Regions from separate parts of the Amycolatopsis methanolica 239 genome, predicted to be linked through region 2. Evidence: riboswitches for the same ligand, from Rfam matches in the RefSeq annotation. Region 2 holds a riboswitch; each other region holds the start of a gene.

Region 1 (5,065 bases), 2.9 Mb from region 2:
CCAGGACGACGACCGAGCCGACCAGGCGGCGCGCCGGGTTCGGCTCGTCCAGCACGAGCCAGGCCGCGATCCCGCCCAGCACGATGCTCACCTCGCGCGCGGGCGCGACCAGGCTGACCGGCGCCATGCGCATCGCGTAGAGCACGAGCACGTAGGCGACCGGCGACAGCACTCCGACGGCCACCGCCTCCCGCCAGTGCGTCCGCCACAGCGCGCCGATCCGTCCGCCCGCCCGCACGGCCGCGGGCGCGAGCAGCAGGCTCTGCAGCACGGAGCCGGCGGCGAAGTAGGTCAGCGGCGGGACGGCGAGGGCGTTGACGGCGTGGTCGTCCCAGAGGGTGTAGGCCGCGATGGCGACCCCGGTGAGCAGCCCGTAGAAGACCCCGGCCCGGCGGGCGCGGGCGTCGGCCGCCGAGCGCGAGCCGAGCCCGATCACGAGCACCCCGGTCACGACGAGGAGCGCACCGGCGAGCCCGAGCCACCCGGGCCGTTCGCCGAGCAGGACGACCGCCGCGAGCACCGAAAGCAGTGGCCCGCTCCCGCGCGCCAGCGGGTAGACGACGGACAGGTCGCCGACGCGGTAGCCGCGCTGCAGGACGATGCCGTAGGCGATGTGGAAGACGGCGGTCAGCAGCGCGGCGGGCAGCCAGATCCATTGTGGATGCTGCCCCTCGATCACCAGTGCCACGACCGCGACCGGGGCGCAGACCACCGCCGAGACGGTGTAGTAGAGGAAGACGAACCGGGCCCCGTCGTCGACCCGCTTGGCCGCGAGGTTCCACGCGGCGTGCACGACGGCGGCGACGAGGACGAGCCCGAGCGCCGTGCCGTTCACTTGCCCCCTCCCCCAGACCAGTGCGAGTGCCACCGTAGCGCCCTGCTAACCTTGTCGGTCGTTGCCGTGCGGCATTCCGCCAGGGAGGAAACCCGCACGCCGGGGCCGGTACAGCGCGGCAGTGAGCCCACCGACAGATCGAAGGAGCGCCTTCATGGCCAACATCAAGTCCCAGATCAAGCGCATCAAGACCAACGAGAAGGCGCGCCAGCGCAACCAGTCGGTCAAGTCCTCGGTGAAGACCGCGATCCGCAAGTTCCGCGAGGCCGCCGAGTCGGGCGACAAGGCCAAGGCCGTCGAGCTGCAGCAGGCCGCCGCTCGCGCCCTGGACAAGGCCGCCAGCAAGGGCGTCATCCACGCGAACCAGGCCGCCAACAAGAAGTCGGCGATGGCCAAGCGCGTCAACCAGCTCTGAGCTTGATCTTCCGCGGGGCGGGCATCCGGCAGGGTGCCCGCCCCTCTGCTGTCCAGGGGTGACGGATTCGTGAGCGCCGGGACCTGAGACTTCCTGCGCCCCCGGCTCCGGCGTCCGCACAGCCGTGGATGCAGCTTCACCACCCGTCACCCGGGTCCGCTGGCCGGCGACCTCACGCACATCCCGAGCAACGGTGAGCCCGCGCTCCCGCGCGCCAAAAGACCGCGGCCCGACCCTGGCGCCACCGCCAGTCCCGAGCAGCGGGGAGCCTGATCCAACACACCGAACACTTCCGCTTGGGCCCCGGGCCGGACACACCTCTCGGCTCGCGCGACGCCGAGCCCCGCACCCACCGCCACGCACACCAGACAACCGCAGTCCGACCCGCGCTCCGGACCAACGCTCGTACCGAGCAGCGGCGCGCCCCCGCCGTCGGGCGAACGACCGCAGCTGACCGCGGTGCCGAACTCAGCGCTTGTCGCGGGCGGCGGCGAGTTCCAGGACGGCCCGCTCGAGCGCGTAGGCCGGGTCCGCGGCCTGGCCCTTGACCTCGGCGTTCACCCGCGCCACCACGGCCATCGCCTCGGCCAGCCCGGCCTGCGTCCACCCGCGGGACTGCCCCTGCGCCTTCCGGATCTTCCACGGCGGCATGCCGAGCTCACCGGCCATCTGGTTCGGGTTGCCGCGGCCCGCCGCCGACACGCGGGCGATGGTGCGGACGGCGTCCGCGAGGGCGTCGGCGATCAGGACGTGCGCCACCCCGATCTGGAGCGCCCACCGCATCGCTTCGAGTGCCGCGCCGCGCTCGCCCGCGACGGCCTTCTCCGCCACCGCGAAACCGGTCACGTCCGCGCGGCCCCGGTGGTAGCGGCGCACGGCTTCCTCATCGACCCGGCCGCCCGAGTCTGCCACCAGCTGCGACGCCGCCGCGGCCAGCTCTCGCAGGTCGGATCCGACGGCGTCGATCAGCGCGGCCACCCCGGCCGGGTCAATTTTGCCGCCGGCCTGTCGGACCTCGTTGCGGACGAACGACTCCCGATCCGCCGGCCGGGTGATCTTCGGGCATTCGGTGACCTGGGCGCCGGCCTTCCGCAGCGCCGCCGGCAGCGACTTGGCCGCCTTGCTGCGGCCACCGCCGGTGTGCACGACGACCAAGACGACACCGTCGGCAGGCATCTTCGCGTAGGCGAGCACCGCGTCGGCCAGCTCCTGGCCGATGTCCTGCGCACCTTCGAGCACGATCACCCGTCCCTCGCTGAACAGCGATGGGCTGACCAGCTCGGCCAGGCCGGGCGGCGTGAGATCGGACACCCGGACCTTCGTCAGTTCGGCCGTCGCGTCCTCCTGGCGTGCCTGGTCCAGGGCGGCGCGGACGGCGCGCTCGACGAGCAGCTCCTCTTCACCGAGCACGAGCTGCAGGGGGGCGGAGGTGGTTGCCGGCGCGGTCACGGTTCAGATCCTCCCACGGACCACCGACAGCTCCGGAGCGTGATGAAACCCGCAGGGGCATGGCGTGCTCCGAGCGTGGTGCCGTATGTTGTCAACCAGGCATCGCGCGAGCGCGACAGCCACACAATCGAATACCGCTCATCCAGAGGGGCAGAGGGAACGGCCCGACGAAGCCCCGGCAACCGGCGTCAGCCTGTCATCTCGATTCCGCGAGGTAGCTGACGATCACGGTGCCAATTCCGGCCCGCGTCAGCGGGGCAGATGAGGAAAGGAACCTCGCGATGACTGCAGCCCTCGATTCGACCACCACCCGTCGCACCGTCGACCTCGGCCCGGCCGTCGAACTGGTCTCCAAGGAAGAGGGCCACCGCCAGCCGCTCGCCCCGGAGTTCGTTTCCGCCGAGGACTTCTCGCCTCTGGAGGTCGCCTACGACTTCGGTCGCGTGCGCCGTGAGGACATCGAGGCGGGCCCGCGCAACATCTGGCGCTACAAGCGGCTGCTGCCGGTGCCGTCGAACGTCGAAGAGATCCCGAACACCGAGCCCGGCTGTACCAGGCTGGTGAAGGCCGACCGGCTCGCCAAGGCTCTCGGTGTGAAGAGCCTGTGGGTCAAGGACGACACCGGCAACCCCACCCACTCGTTCAAGGACCGCGTCGTCGCCGTCGCACTGGCCGCGGCTCGCGAGTTCGGGTTCGACACCCTGGCCTGCCCCTCCACCGGCAACCTGGCCAACGCCGTCGCCGCGGCCGCGGCCCGCGCCGGCTGGCAGTCCGTGGTGCTGATCCCTTCCTCGCTCGAGCGCGCCAAGGTCCTGACGACCGCGGTCTACGACGGCAACCTGATCGCTGTCGACGGCAACTACGACGACGTCAACCGCCTGGCCACCGAGCTGGCCGCCGAGCACGAGAACTGGGCGTTCGTGAACGTCAACGTCCGCCCCTACTACTCCGAGGGCTCGAAGACGCTCGCTTACGAGGTCGCCGAGCAGCTCGGCTGGCGGATCCCCGAGCAGATCGTCGTGCCGATCGCCTCGGGCTCCCAGCTGACCAAGGTGGACAAGGGCTTCCGCGAGTTCGCCAAGCTGGGCCTGGTCGAGGACACCCCGTACAAGGTGTTCGGCGCGCAGGCGGCCGGCTGCTCGCCGGTGTCCACGGCGTTCCGCAACGGTTACGACGTCGTGCAGCCGGTCAAGCCGGACACCATCGCCCGCTCGCTCGCGATCGGCAACCCGGCCGACGGCCCCTACGTGCTCGACACGGTTCGTCGCACGGGCGGTGCGATCGAGGACGTGACCGATGAAGAGGTCGTCGAGGGCATCCGTCTACTCGCCCGCACCGAGGGCATCTTCACCGAGACCGCGGGTGGCGTCACCGTCGCGACGGCGAAGAAGCTCATCGAGGCCGGCAAGATCGACCCAGACGCCGAGACCGTCCTGCTCATCACCGGTGACGGCCTGAAGACCCTGGACGCGATCGAGAACGAGGTCGGCCCGAAGGCGACGGTCCCGCCGTCGGCGGCGGCCGTCCACAATGCTCTGGGTCTCTGACCGGTCCTCTGTCTCTGATCAAGGTTCCACCTCACTTTCCCCGGCGCACAACTGCCGGGCCGGACTGGTCGGGGATCACCGCGGTGTCGCCGTCGGTGTCCGTGCGGGTGACGAGCGCGCCGTCCGCGGTCAGGGTGTCGAGTGTCGTCGGGTTCGGGTGGCCGTAGCGGTTGCCCGGACCGACGCTCACCAACGCCAGCCGCGCGGACACCGCGGCCAGGAACTGCGGCAGCGAGAACCTGCTGCCGTGGTGCGGCACCTTCAGGATCTCCGCACGCAGATCCGTTCCGGCGGCCAGCAGGTCGGCCTGTGCGGCGAGTTCGACGTCGCCGGTCAGCAGCACGCTGCCCGCTGGGGTGCGAGCTCGCAGCACGACCGAGCCGTTGTTGATCTGTGTTCCGTCGTCGTCCTCTCCTTCGGATACGTATCTGGGACCCAGCACTTCGAGACTCAGCGCCGGCCACTCGAGCCGCCGACCCAGCTCGAGTTCGAGCAGCGGGACCCGGTGGCGGGCCGCGATCTGGCCGGCCTGCCGCCACGCCCATCCGGGCTGCCGCCCTGGCCCGACCGCGATCGCGCCCACCGAGCGTCCCTCGAACACCGAGTCGAGTCCGCCGATGTGGTCGGCGTGCAGGTGGCTCAGCACCACCAGCGGCACCCGCTCGATGCCGAGCCGGTCCAGGCAGCGGTCAGCCGGTCCCGGCTCGGGCCCGGCGTCCACCACCACCGCCCGTCCTGGCTCACCGGTGGCGAGCACGAGGCTGTCGCCCTGGCCGACGTCACAGGCGACCACCGCCCATCCCGGCGGCGGCCACCCCG
Region 2 (5,065 bases):
ATCGGGCTCCTGCTGATGGCCGCCGGGCTCGCCGGGCTGACCCAGCTGTCGGTCGACACGTCCTACTGGAGCCTGGTCCTGCCGGTGGAACTGGTGATGGGCGCAGGCGCCGGACTGGCGATGCCGACGGTCATGAACATCGCGACCGCCAGGGTGGAGCCGAAGGACGCCGGGGTGGCGTCGGCGTTCATCACGACCTCCCAGCAGGTCGGCGCGTCGATCGGCACGGCGTCGCTGAACACGATCGCCGCGAGCGCGACCGCCTCGGTCGCCGGGCTGGCCCTGCCGGCGGCGACCGTGCACGGCTACGCGGTGGCGAACGGCTGGGCCGCGGCGATCGTGGCCGCAGGCGCGATCGCGGTCGGGGCCCTGGTCCGGGGGAAGTGAGACGAGGAGGGCGCCCCGGCCGGGCCCCCCTCCTCTCGTGCCTGGTCAGGCCGCGACGACGCTCTTCGGGCCTTCCTTCGGGTGCACGACGTGCGCGCCGCGGTCGGCGATCCACGCCAGCGCCGCGTCGGCCTGGCTGCCGTTGACGCCGACGCGGAACCGGGCCACCGGGGTGTCCCCGACGCGGGTCAGGCCGCCACCGATGGTGGCGAGCTCGACCTCGAACCGGGCGGAGGCCTCGGGCAGCAGCGCGCCGACGGCCGCGAAGCCGATCAGCACCACGTCGACGGACCGGTCGTAGCCCGACGACTGGCTGCGCGGCGTGTCGATCGGGGGCAGCAGGCTCTGCGCGACCTTGCTGGCCGGGTTCGCCAGCAGCTCCAGGACGGTGCCCTGCTCGACGAGCCGCCCGTCCTCCAGCACCGCGACCCCGTCGCAGACGCGCCGCACCGCGGCGCCGTCCTGGGTGGTCAGCAGCACCGTCACGCCCAGCTCCGCGCGGGCGCGGTCGAGAACGGTCAGCACCGCGCCGGTCTCCTCGGCGCCGACACCGGCGGTCGGGTCGTCGGCGAGCAGCACGGCCGGGCCTGCGGCCAGCGACCGGGCGAGCGCGACGCGGCGGCGCTGGCCCGGCGTGAGTTCGCTCGGGCGCAGCGCGGCGCGCTGGGTCAGGCCGGCCAGATCGAGCAGGCGGCCGACACGGCTGCGGCGCTGCGGGCCTTCCAGGCCGAGCTGCTCCAGCGGGGCCGCGACGTTGCCCGCCACGGTGCGCTCGGCGTGCAGCACCGGCTGCGCGTCCAGCACCGCGACCTGGCGGCGCACCTCGCGCAGCTTCCGCCCGTCGAGGCCGGTGGTGTTCAGGCCGTCCAGGCGGACGACGCCGCGGTCGGGCTTCTCCTGCAGGGCGATGCACCGGGTGAGGGTGGACTTGCCGGAGCCGGCCGGGCCGACGACGCCGAACAGGGCACCGGCGGGCACCTCGACGCTCACGTCCCGCAGGGCGTGGACGGGCTTGGCGGCACCGGGGAAGGACTTGGTCAGGTTTTCGACAGTGATCACGAATGGCTCCAGCACAACGGGCGCGAACGCGCCGACCGCACACCAAGTAGACCGTCTACAGAAGACGGTCAGGCGAAGTCAGGAAAAGGTGGTGAAAGGAAAGCGGTCAGCGACGACACGCGCAGACCGTGCGACGACATTCGTCGACGACGCGGCGCCTCGTGAGCATCGTGCGGTACACAGGAATCCTCCATCGGTCCTGGCGTTAGCACCTGCGCCCGGGTGGGGTGGTTGCTGCGGCTTCGGCGAGCCAGGTCTCTCAGCCGCTCGGGATGGATACCTCAAAGAGTAGAACGGACTTCACATCTTTTTGGCAAGTCCCTGGTCCGGATCAGGGTGCGAGATCACACAAACGGTGGTAAGGACTTGCTCTTGGCGATCTTGGCAAAGTCTCTTACCCCCAGTTGCTCGCCCCGCGCGCGGGGGTCGACGCCGGCCGCGCGGAGGATCGCCTCGGCCTTCTCCCCCGAGCCCGCCCACGACGACAACGCGGCGCGCAGGGTCTTGCGGCGCTGGGCGAAAGCGGCGTCGACGACGGCGAAGACCTCGTCCCGGTCCGCGTCCGACACCGGTTCCGCGGCCCGCTCGAAGCCGACGAGCGCGGAGTCGACGTTCGGCACCGGCCAGAACACCGCGCGCGGCACAGGCGCGACCTTGCGGGCCGGGCCGTACCAGGCGAGCTTCACGCTCGGGACGCCGTAGATGCGGCTGCCGGGGCTCGCGGCCATCCGGTCGGCGACCTCCGTCTGCACCATCACCAGGCCGTGCGCCAGCGACGGCAGCTCGGCGAGCAGGTGCAGGACCACCGGGACGGCGACGTTGTACGGCAGGTTGGCGACGAGGTGCGTGGGCTCCCGCGCCAGGTCCGCGCGCTGGAGCTTGAGGGCGTCCTGGATGTGGACGGTGAACCGGGCGGCGGCCTCGGGGGCGCGCTCGGTGACCGTGGCAGGCAGGCGCTCGCCGAGGACCGGGTCGATTTCGACAGCGGTGACCTGTGCGCCCGAGTCCAGGAGGCCGAGTGTCAGCGAGCCGAGGCCGGGGCCGACTTCCAGGACGTGGTCGCCTTCGCCCACTCCGGACAGGTCGACGATGCGGCGGACCGTGTTCGGGTCGTGCACGAAGTTCTGGCCGAGCTTCTTCGTGGGGCGGACGTCCAGCTCGGCGGCCAAGCCACGGATCTCGGCTGGTCCGAGCAGTGCGGTCACGCCGGGAATGCTACTGGCCCGCGAGTACCGCACTCGTGGAAGGTGACCCGGAAAAGAAGATGACCCCGGCAGCCGGCCGGGGTCATCATGTGTGCTGTTGGGGTCAGCTGGTGGCCTTGGCGCCGCACACGGGCCAGGCGCCGTAGCCGCCGCGGTCGTCGCGCACCTTGGTCGCCACCGCGATCTGCTGCTCACGCGTGGCCTGGTGCGGGTAGGGCGCGTACTGGTCGCCGCCGTAGGCGTCCCACGTGCTCTTGTTGAACTGCAGGCCGCCGTAGTAGCCGTTGCCGGTGTTGATCGACCAGTTGCCGCCGGACTCGCACTTCGCGATCGCGTCCCAGATGGCGCCGTCGCTGACCACCGGCTGCTTGGTGCCGACCCGGACGATCTTCGGCTTCGCCTCGACGATCACCTTCGTCGAGAGCTCCTCGCGGGCGGTCTCCTTGCCGTTGCGCTTGGTGATCCGGTAGGTCACCAGCTTCTTGCCCGCGGTGCCCGGGTCCTGGACGACCTCGTCGCCCGCGTCGAGCGTCGCGTCCTTGATCTCCTGGACCGGAGGATCGATGTCCTCTTCCTGGTTGATCACGGTGACGCCGGTGCGCGAGATGTGCACCTCGGCGCCGTTGGTCAGCTTGAGGGCCAGGCCGCCTTCGATCTCGTCGTCCGGGCCGAGCGACATGCCCTGCTCTGCCAGGAACTCCTCCGCGGTGATCGCGGTGGTGCTGATCTGGCGCGGGGCGGCGTCGCCGTCGTAGACGGTGATGTTCTTGAGGGTCTTGACCTCGACGGTCGCGCCGTCGAGGGGCAGCTCCGCGTCCAGCGGCATCGAGTACGCGGTGCCCGGGCCGAACTGGCCGCTCAGGCCCAGCTGCGTGATGGCTTCCTGCAGGCTCGTCGCGCGAACCCAGGACTCGCGGGCGACCCCGTCGACGACCAGGTTCAGCTTGCGGCCGCGCTCCAGCTTGATGACGCCACCGTCACCGACCGGCGCCTGCGGCGAGGGGGACAGCGCGTCGTGCTCACCGACGGTGAGACCGGCGTCCTCGAGGACCTCGCCGACCGTCTTGCCGAAGCTGTGCACGGTCTGCGTGTGGCCGTCGACGTCGACGGTCACGCTCTTGTTCATGGCCAGCGCGGCCGCGCCGCCACCGGTGAGGCTGATCAGGAGGGCCAGGACCGAGCCGCGGAGGAACCGCCGCTTCCAGGTCTTGACCGCGGAGACGAGGGCCTTCTCCGGCTCCTCCTCGGCCTCCACGGCGGCCGTGCGGTCCTGTGCGGCCGCGTCCGGGATGGCGAGGGCCGGGAGCATCGTGGTCTCGGCGTTGATCAGCCGGATCAGCTCGTCGACGTCGATCTCGGCCTCGGCCATGAGATCGTCCGCGTCGTTGCCGAGCACCGTGCGGATGTCGTGCTCGGTGACAGCCAGATCGTCCGAGAACGCGTCGGCGTCGGGCCAGTCGAGGGTGCCCACGGCGCCACCACGGCTGGACTCGAACCAGTCCATCGCCTCAGTCGGGCGCGCGTCGGCCCATCTACTACCAGTCACAGCAGGTCGATCCCTTTCGCACTACGGCTCCCGGAAGTCTTCGCCATCCCCGATCCCGACCTGCACTGGCTTGACTCCGGGTGTCCCGCTCTTCGCCCGGTTGGAGCGATCATGCGGCACGGTCACGGGACAGTAACGGACCCCGCGAGGTTGCGCAAACACCGGGCGGAATGTCGTGGCGTTCGTCACTCCTCCAGGTGGCTGGTTGATTTCCACGGATGTCGCAGTCCGTTCAACCCGCTGTGACGGACGGCAGCCGGAAGACGCGTTCGGCCGTCTCCGACACCGCCGAACAGACCTGTTCCAGCCCCTCCGAACGGAGGTCGGCGAGGAAGGCGACCGTGTAAGCGGTGCAGTACGGCTCGTTCGGCCGCCCGCGGAAGGGGTGCGGCGTCAGGAACGGCGCGTCGGTCTCGACGAGGAACTGTCCGGACGGCACGAGCCGCGCCGCGGCCTGCAGCGCCCGGGCGTTGCGGAACGTGACCGTGCCGGCGAACGACAGCACGTAACCGGCGTCCACGCAGCGGCGCGCGATGTCCTCGTCGCCGGAGAAGCAGTGGAACACCACGGTCTCCGGCGCGCCCTCCTCGTCCAGGATCCGCAGCACGTCTTCATGCGCGTCCCGGTCGTGGATCATCAGCGGCTTGCCGACCCGCTTGGCGAGGTCGATGTGCCAGCGGAACGCCTCCTGCTGGGCGTCCGGCGGCGAGTAGTCCCAGTAGTAGTCCAGCCCCGTCTCGCCGACGGCGACCACCCGGTCCTGGCGCGCCAGACGCTCTATTTCGGACTGTTCCGCCTCGCCGAAATCCTTGGTGCGCGTGGGGTGGATCGCCACCGCGGCCCACACCCGCTCGTCCCAAGTGGACGC
Region 3 (5,065 bases), 3.5 Mb from region 2:
TCGTCGTGGAGGATGCGCAGGCCGTCGACCGGTTCGGCGACCACCTCGACCGGGTTGTCCGGGTCGGGCAGGGTCACCTCGAGCAGCACACCGGCGGAGAGCCGGTCGGACTTGCCCGCCGGGCGGCCGTCGAGCAGGACGTCGCCGGACTCGGCCAGCTCCGCGACGACCGTGCGGGACAGCCCGAGCAGCTTCGCCAGCCCGGCGTCGACGCGCATGCCGTCGAGCCCGTCCGGGACGGGCAGCATCCGGGCGCTCAACGCTTGGCCCTCTTGACCGTGCCGTCGTACTCGCGGCCGAGCAGGGACAGCAGCACGATCAGCACGCCGCCGACGCAGATCGCCGAGTCGGCCACGTTGAAGACCGGCCACACGTCCCCGTTGGGCGCGAACAACGACACGAAGTCGACGACGTGGCCGCGCAGCACGCCGGGCGCGCGGAAGACGCGGTCGGCCAGGTTGCCGAGCGCGCCGGCGAGGATGAGCCCGAGGCCGATCGCCCAGCCGGCCGACCGCAGCCGCTTGGCGAACCAGATGAGCGCGATCACCACCCCGCACGCGACGATCGCGAACACCCAGGTCATGCCCGTGACGCCCATGCCGAAGGCCGCGAACGGGTTGCGGATCAGCTGCAGGTAGACGAGCCCGCCGAGGACCCGGACCGGCTCGTGCCCCTCCAGGGTCGCCACGACGACCGACTTGGTCACGACGTCCGCCGCGAACACGACGATCGCGATCACGGCCAGCAGCAGGGCGCGCCGCTTGGGCTGGGCGGCCTGCTGCTCGTCCGGCACGGTGTCCGGTTCCGGGGAGGGCTGGGGGTCACTGCTCACCCCGCCATTGTCCACGCCTGCCGCGACCGCCCCGGCGCAGGCCGGGAAACCCGGTCAGCGCGCTGCCGCGCCGCCCAGCGACTGCCTCGAACTCCGGGCAACACCCCACCCCAGCCAAGGGGTCATCATCCGACCCCGGGAACAGCCGCGGGACAAGGCGCCCGGGCCGCGCCGCCGCTCAGCGCAGGAAGTCCGGCAGCGGCCGCGGGTCCGGGCACGGCGCCCACCGGCCGTCCACCACGCCGTACGTCCACCGCGCGCCCCGCGCGACGATCTGCCGCAACGCGGTCACCAGCCGGTCGACGTGCTCGGTCGTGGTGCCCAGGCCGAGGCTGACCCGCAGCGCCTGCTTGCCCTCCCCGCCGTTGCGCTCGACGAGCCGCCGCACCGCGATGTGCGCGCAGAACGCACCGTCGCGGACGCCGATGCCGTACTCGGCCGACAGGACCGCCGCCACCCAGCCCGGCTCGAACCCGTCGAGCACGAAGCTCACCGTGCCGACCCGCTCCGCCGCGCCGTCGAACAGGCGCAGCTCCGCGAGCCCGGGCACCGCGGCGAGACCCCGCGTCAGCCGCTCGAGCAGCTCCCGCTCGTGCGCGGCCACCGCGTCCCACGACGCCGCCAGCTGCTCGCACGCCACGCCCAGCGCGTACACGCCGACGGTGTTGGGCGAACCGGCCTCGTGCCGCTCCACCCCGCTGTGCCACGCCACCCCGATGCCGTCGCCGTCGCGGCGCACCAGCTTCGTGGCCCCGCCACCGGCCAGGTACGGGTCCGCCGCGCGCAGCCAGTCGCCGCGCCCGATCAGCGCGCCCGCGCCGAACGGCGCGTACAGCTTGTGCCCGGACAGCACGACGTAGTCGACGTCCAGCTCACGCACCGAGATCGGCCGGTGCGGGGCGAGCTGGGCGCCGTCCAGCGCGACGCGCGCGCCGTGCCGCCGGGCCACCGCCGCGATCTCCGCCACCGGCAGCAGTTCCCCGGTCACGTTCGACGCGCCGGTCACGACCACCAGCCGCGGCCCCTCCGGGCACTCCGCCAGCGCACTGTCCACAGCGGACACCGCGGCCAGCCGTGTGTTCGGCAGCGGGATCCTGCGCACGTTCGGGCCGCGCCAGGGCAGCAGCGCGGCGTGGTGCTCGGTGTCGAACAGCACCACCGACGTGTGCCGCGGCACGCTGCGGGCCAGCAGGTTCAGCGCGTCGGTGGTGTTGCGGGTGAACACGACCGCGTCCGAGGGCCGGGCGCCGACGAACCGGCGCAGCACGTCCCGGGTGCGCTCGTAGACCTTTGTGGACACCTGGGAGGCGAACCCCGCCCCGCGGTGCACGCTCGCGTAGTGCGGCAGGAACTCGTCCACCGCGCGGCGCACGGCCTCCAGGCAGGGGGCGCTGGCCGCGTGGTCGAGGTTGGCGTAGTCCCGCTCCCCGCCGGTGACCAGCGGGACGGCCGCGGCGGCGGTGACGGCGGGGGTGGTGACGCGTTCGAGAGCGAGAGTCATCGAAAGGCTCCTCGGGTCCAGGGACCCGCAAGGGGGTCCGCGCTTGCCCGCCGCACCTCGCGACGAGCCAGGTCCTCACCCGGGGCACCCCACCGCGGAAGGAGGGTTGCCGGCCAGCGAGCCGGGGCTTGGCGCTGGCACTCATGACCTACGGAGACACAGTAACCGATCGCCCCCGCCGCGCGCCAGCGGGTCTCAGGTCCCGGACTCGCCCTTCCAGCGGGCCAGCGGCCCGGCCCGGTCCACCGCGCGGATGCGCCGCTCGGCGGCCTCCCGGGCGGACTCGGTGCTCACGATCAGGATCTGGTCGCCGCGCTGCAGCCGGTCGGTGCGCTGCGGGGTGAAGCTGCGGCCGTCGCGGACGATCAAGCTCAGCGACGCCCCGGCGGGCAGCCGCAGCTCCGACAGGTACACGCCGTGCAGGCGCGAGCCGGGCTGGATCTTGACCTGGAGCAGCTCGGCCTGCAGCTCGTCCAGCGGCGCGGCGTCGACCTCGATCTCCTTCGGCTCGGTGTCCGCGTTCAGCCGCAGCACCCGCGCCAGCGGGCCGAGCGTGAGGCCCTGCACCAGGGTGAGCACGATCACCAGCACGAACACCGCGTCCACGAGCCGTTGCGCGCCCGGCATCGCGTGCGAGAGCGGGATCATCGCCAGCACGATCGGCACCGCGCCCCGCAACCCCGCCCAGGACAGGAACACCTGCTCGCGCAGCGGCACCTTGAACGGCAGCTGCGACACCAGCACCGACACCGGCCGCGCGAACACCAGCACCACCGCGGCGGCGATGAGCCCCGGCACGATCGACTCGAGCAGCCGTTCGGGCGAGGCGAACAGGCCCAGCAGCACAAACAACCCGATCTGGGCCAGCCAGCCGAGCCCTTCGGCGAAGGACAGCGTGTCCGAGCGGTGCGGCAGCCGGGAATTGCCCAGCACGACCGCCGCGACGTACGTGGCGAGCAGGCCGGAGGCGTGCAGCAGCTGCCCGGACGAGTAGGCCACCACGCACACCGCGACCGTCGCGAGTGGATAGAGGCCGGTGGCGGGCAGCGCGGCGCGGCGCAGCGCCCACGCCCCGGCCAGGCCGAGCAGCAGCCCGAGGAGCAGGCCCGCGCCGAGTTCGTAGACCACCAGCAGCGGCAGCGACCAGTCGATGCGGGTTCCCTCGGCCAGCACCACGACGGCGATGTAGGCGGGGGCGTCGTTGATGCCGGACTCCAGTTCCAGCGCCCCGACGATCCGCCGGGGCACGCCGACGCCGCGCAGCACGGAGAACACCGCGGCCGAGTCGGTGGAGGCCAGCACCGCGCCCCACAGCAGCGCCATCCGCCAGTCCAGGCCGAGCAGCCAGTGCAGGGCGGGGCCGGTGATCGCGATACTCAGCCCGACCGCCACTGTGGACAGTGCCACTCCCTGGCCCAGCGCGGGTTTCACCGCCGACCACCGGGTGGTCAGCCCGCCCTCGGCGAGGATCATGACGAGCGCGGCCAGGCCGAGCGCCTGGGTGAGGAACGGGTCGGAGAACTGGATGCCGAACCCGGCTTCGCCGAGCAGCACGCCGATCACGAGGTAGAGCAGCAGCGACGGCAGGCCGAGGCGGGTGGAGAAGCGGACCGCGAGCACGGCGGCGAGCAGGACGGCCGAGCCCAGCCCCAGCACGACCGGCAGCTCGCCCACCCGCACCTCCCCTGCCCGGATTGTCAGGCTTCAGGATAAGGAACCGAGGAGCCCGGCCGCGCCCCGGTGGGCACCCCGGCTCGTCACGCCCGCCTTCCCCTTGCCGGGCAACAAGATCGCGGGCGGGTTCACGGAGTGCCGGGGCGAGCACCTTGCGCACCGCCTGGTCGGCCTCACCTCGGCGGCGGGTGGTTGCCGGTGCGACGAGGGGCGTGGCCGGGTGGCGCCGCGCGGGACCGGCTTACGGTGGCGCTCCTGCAGGGGCACCACGCACCAGCCGGAGCCCACCGTCCCGCGGGGCGCGGCGAGCCGGCCGGCCCCGCCACCCGCTGCACCGTCCGCCACTCCCGATCCGGCCGAAACCGCGGTCTGCCGGTGGCCAGCGGGACCCGGCAGGGGCGCCCAAGCGTCAGGCCGCCCCGGGGCCGTCGGCGGGCAGCTGCGCGCCCAGGTGCGCGAGCGGCTCCCCCGCGGCCTCGGTCACCACCACCGCCCGGTCGGGCCGCCGCACGAACCAGCCGGCCTCCACCCCGCGCTCGAACAGCGCCGCCGGGAGCGCACCGCCCAGGTGGTCGCGGCGCTCGGTCCAGTCCAGGCACGCCCGCAGCAACGGGCGCCGCCCGGCGGGGATCGTCACCCCCAGCTCGCCGAGCACCGTCCGGCCGCGCGCGGTCAGCGCGAGGCCGTCCCCGTCGGAGACCAGCCCCGTCCGGATCATGCCGTCGCGCAGGGCCACGCCCACCGTGCCCGCCAGGTGGTCGTAGCAGGTGCGCGCGAACGCCAGCCGCCGCACGCGGAGGGACTCGCGCAGGCCCGAGGCGGACCGGTGCCCGGCGTGCTGCGCCAGGTGCTCGATCAGCTCCGCCACCCGCGGGTCGGCGATCCGCACGTAGGCGTGCCGCCCCTGCTTCACCCCCGCCACGAACCCCGCCTCCTTCAGGCGGCTGACGTGCTCGCTCGCCGTCGACGGCGCGATCCCCGCCGTGCGGGCCAGCTCCCCGACGGTCCACGCCCGCCCGTCGAGCAGGGCGAGGCACATCGCCGCCCGGCTCGGGTCG

The links. Region 2 has a riboswitch for S-adenosylmethionine ahead of AMETH_RS29965 (methionine ABC transporter ATP-binding protein). Riboswitches for the same ligand answer to the same signal wherever they lie in the genome.
Region 1: another riboswitch for S-adenosylmethionine. It lies ahead of thrC (threonine synthase); the one in region 2 lies ahead of AMETH_RS29965 (methionine ABC transporter ATP-binding protein).
Region 3: another riboswitch for S-adenosylmethionine. It lies ahead of AMETH_RS12715 (aminotransferase class V-fold PLP-dependent enzyme); the one in region 2 lies ahead of AMETH_RS29965 (methionine ABC transporter ATP-binding protein).

What each region holds. Positions count from the first base shown of each region.
Region 1 is NZ_CP009110.1:1,842,074-1,847,138, reverse strand. Features, by position in the region: gene AMETH_RS08990 (DMT family transporter) at 1-835, opposite strand, end outside; gene rpsT (30S ribosomal protein S20) at 990-1,250, shown strand; gene holA (DNA polymerase III subunit delta) at 1,719-2,699, opposite strand; SAM riboswitch class I at 2,835-2,967, shown strand; gene thrC (threonine synthase) at 2,981-4,246, shown strand; gene AMETH_RS08970 (ComEC/Rec2 family competence protein) at 4,278-5,065, opposite strand, start outside.
Region 2 is NZ_CP009110.1:6,168,791-6,173,855, forward strand. Features, by position in the region: gene AMETH_RS29960 (DHA2 family efflux MFS transporter permease subunit) at 1-387, shown strand, start outside; gene AMETH_RS29965 (methionine ABC transporter ATP-binding protein) at 433-1,446, opposite strand; SAM riboswitch class I at 1,634-1,725, opposite strand; gene rsmA (16S rRNA (adenine(1518)-N(6)/adenine(1519)-N(6))-dimethyltransferase RsmA) at 1,791-2,651, opposite strand; gene AMETH_RS29975 (resuscitation-promoting factor) at 2,755-4,155, opposite strand; gene AMETH_RS29980 (TatD family hydrolase) at 4,430-5,065, opposite strand, start outside.
Region 3 is NZ_CP009110.1:2,644,205-2,649,269, reverse strand. Features, by position in the region: gene AMETH_RS12725 (RluA family pseudouridine synthase) at 1-260, opposite strand, end outside; gene lspA (signal peptidase II) at 257-832, opposite strand; gene AMETH_RS12715 (aminotransferase class V-fold PLP-dependent enzyme) at 1,011-2,333, opposite strand; SAM riboswitch class IV at 2,368-2,482, opposite strand; gene AMETH_RS12710 (potassium/proton antiporter) at 2,529-4,007, opposite strand; gene AMETH_RS12705 (ArsR/SmtB family transcription factor) at 4,417-5,065, opposite strand, start outside.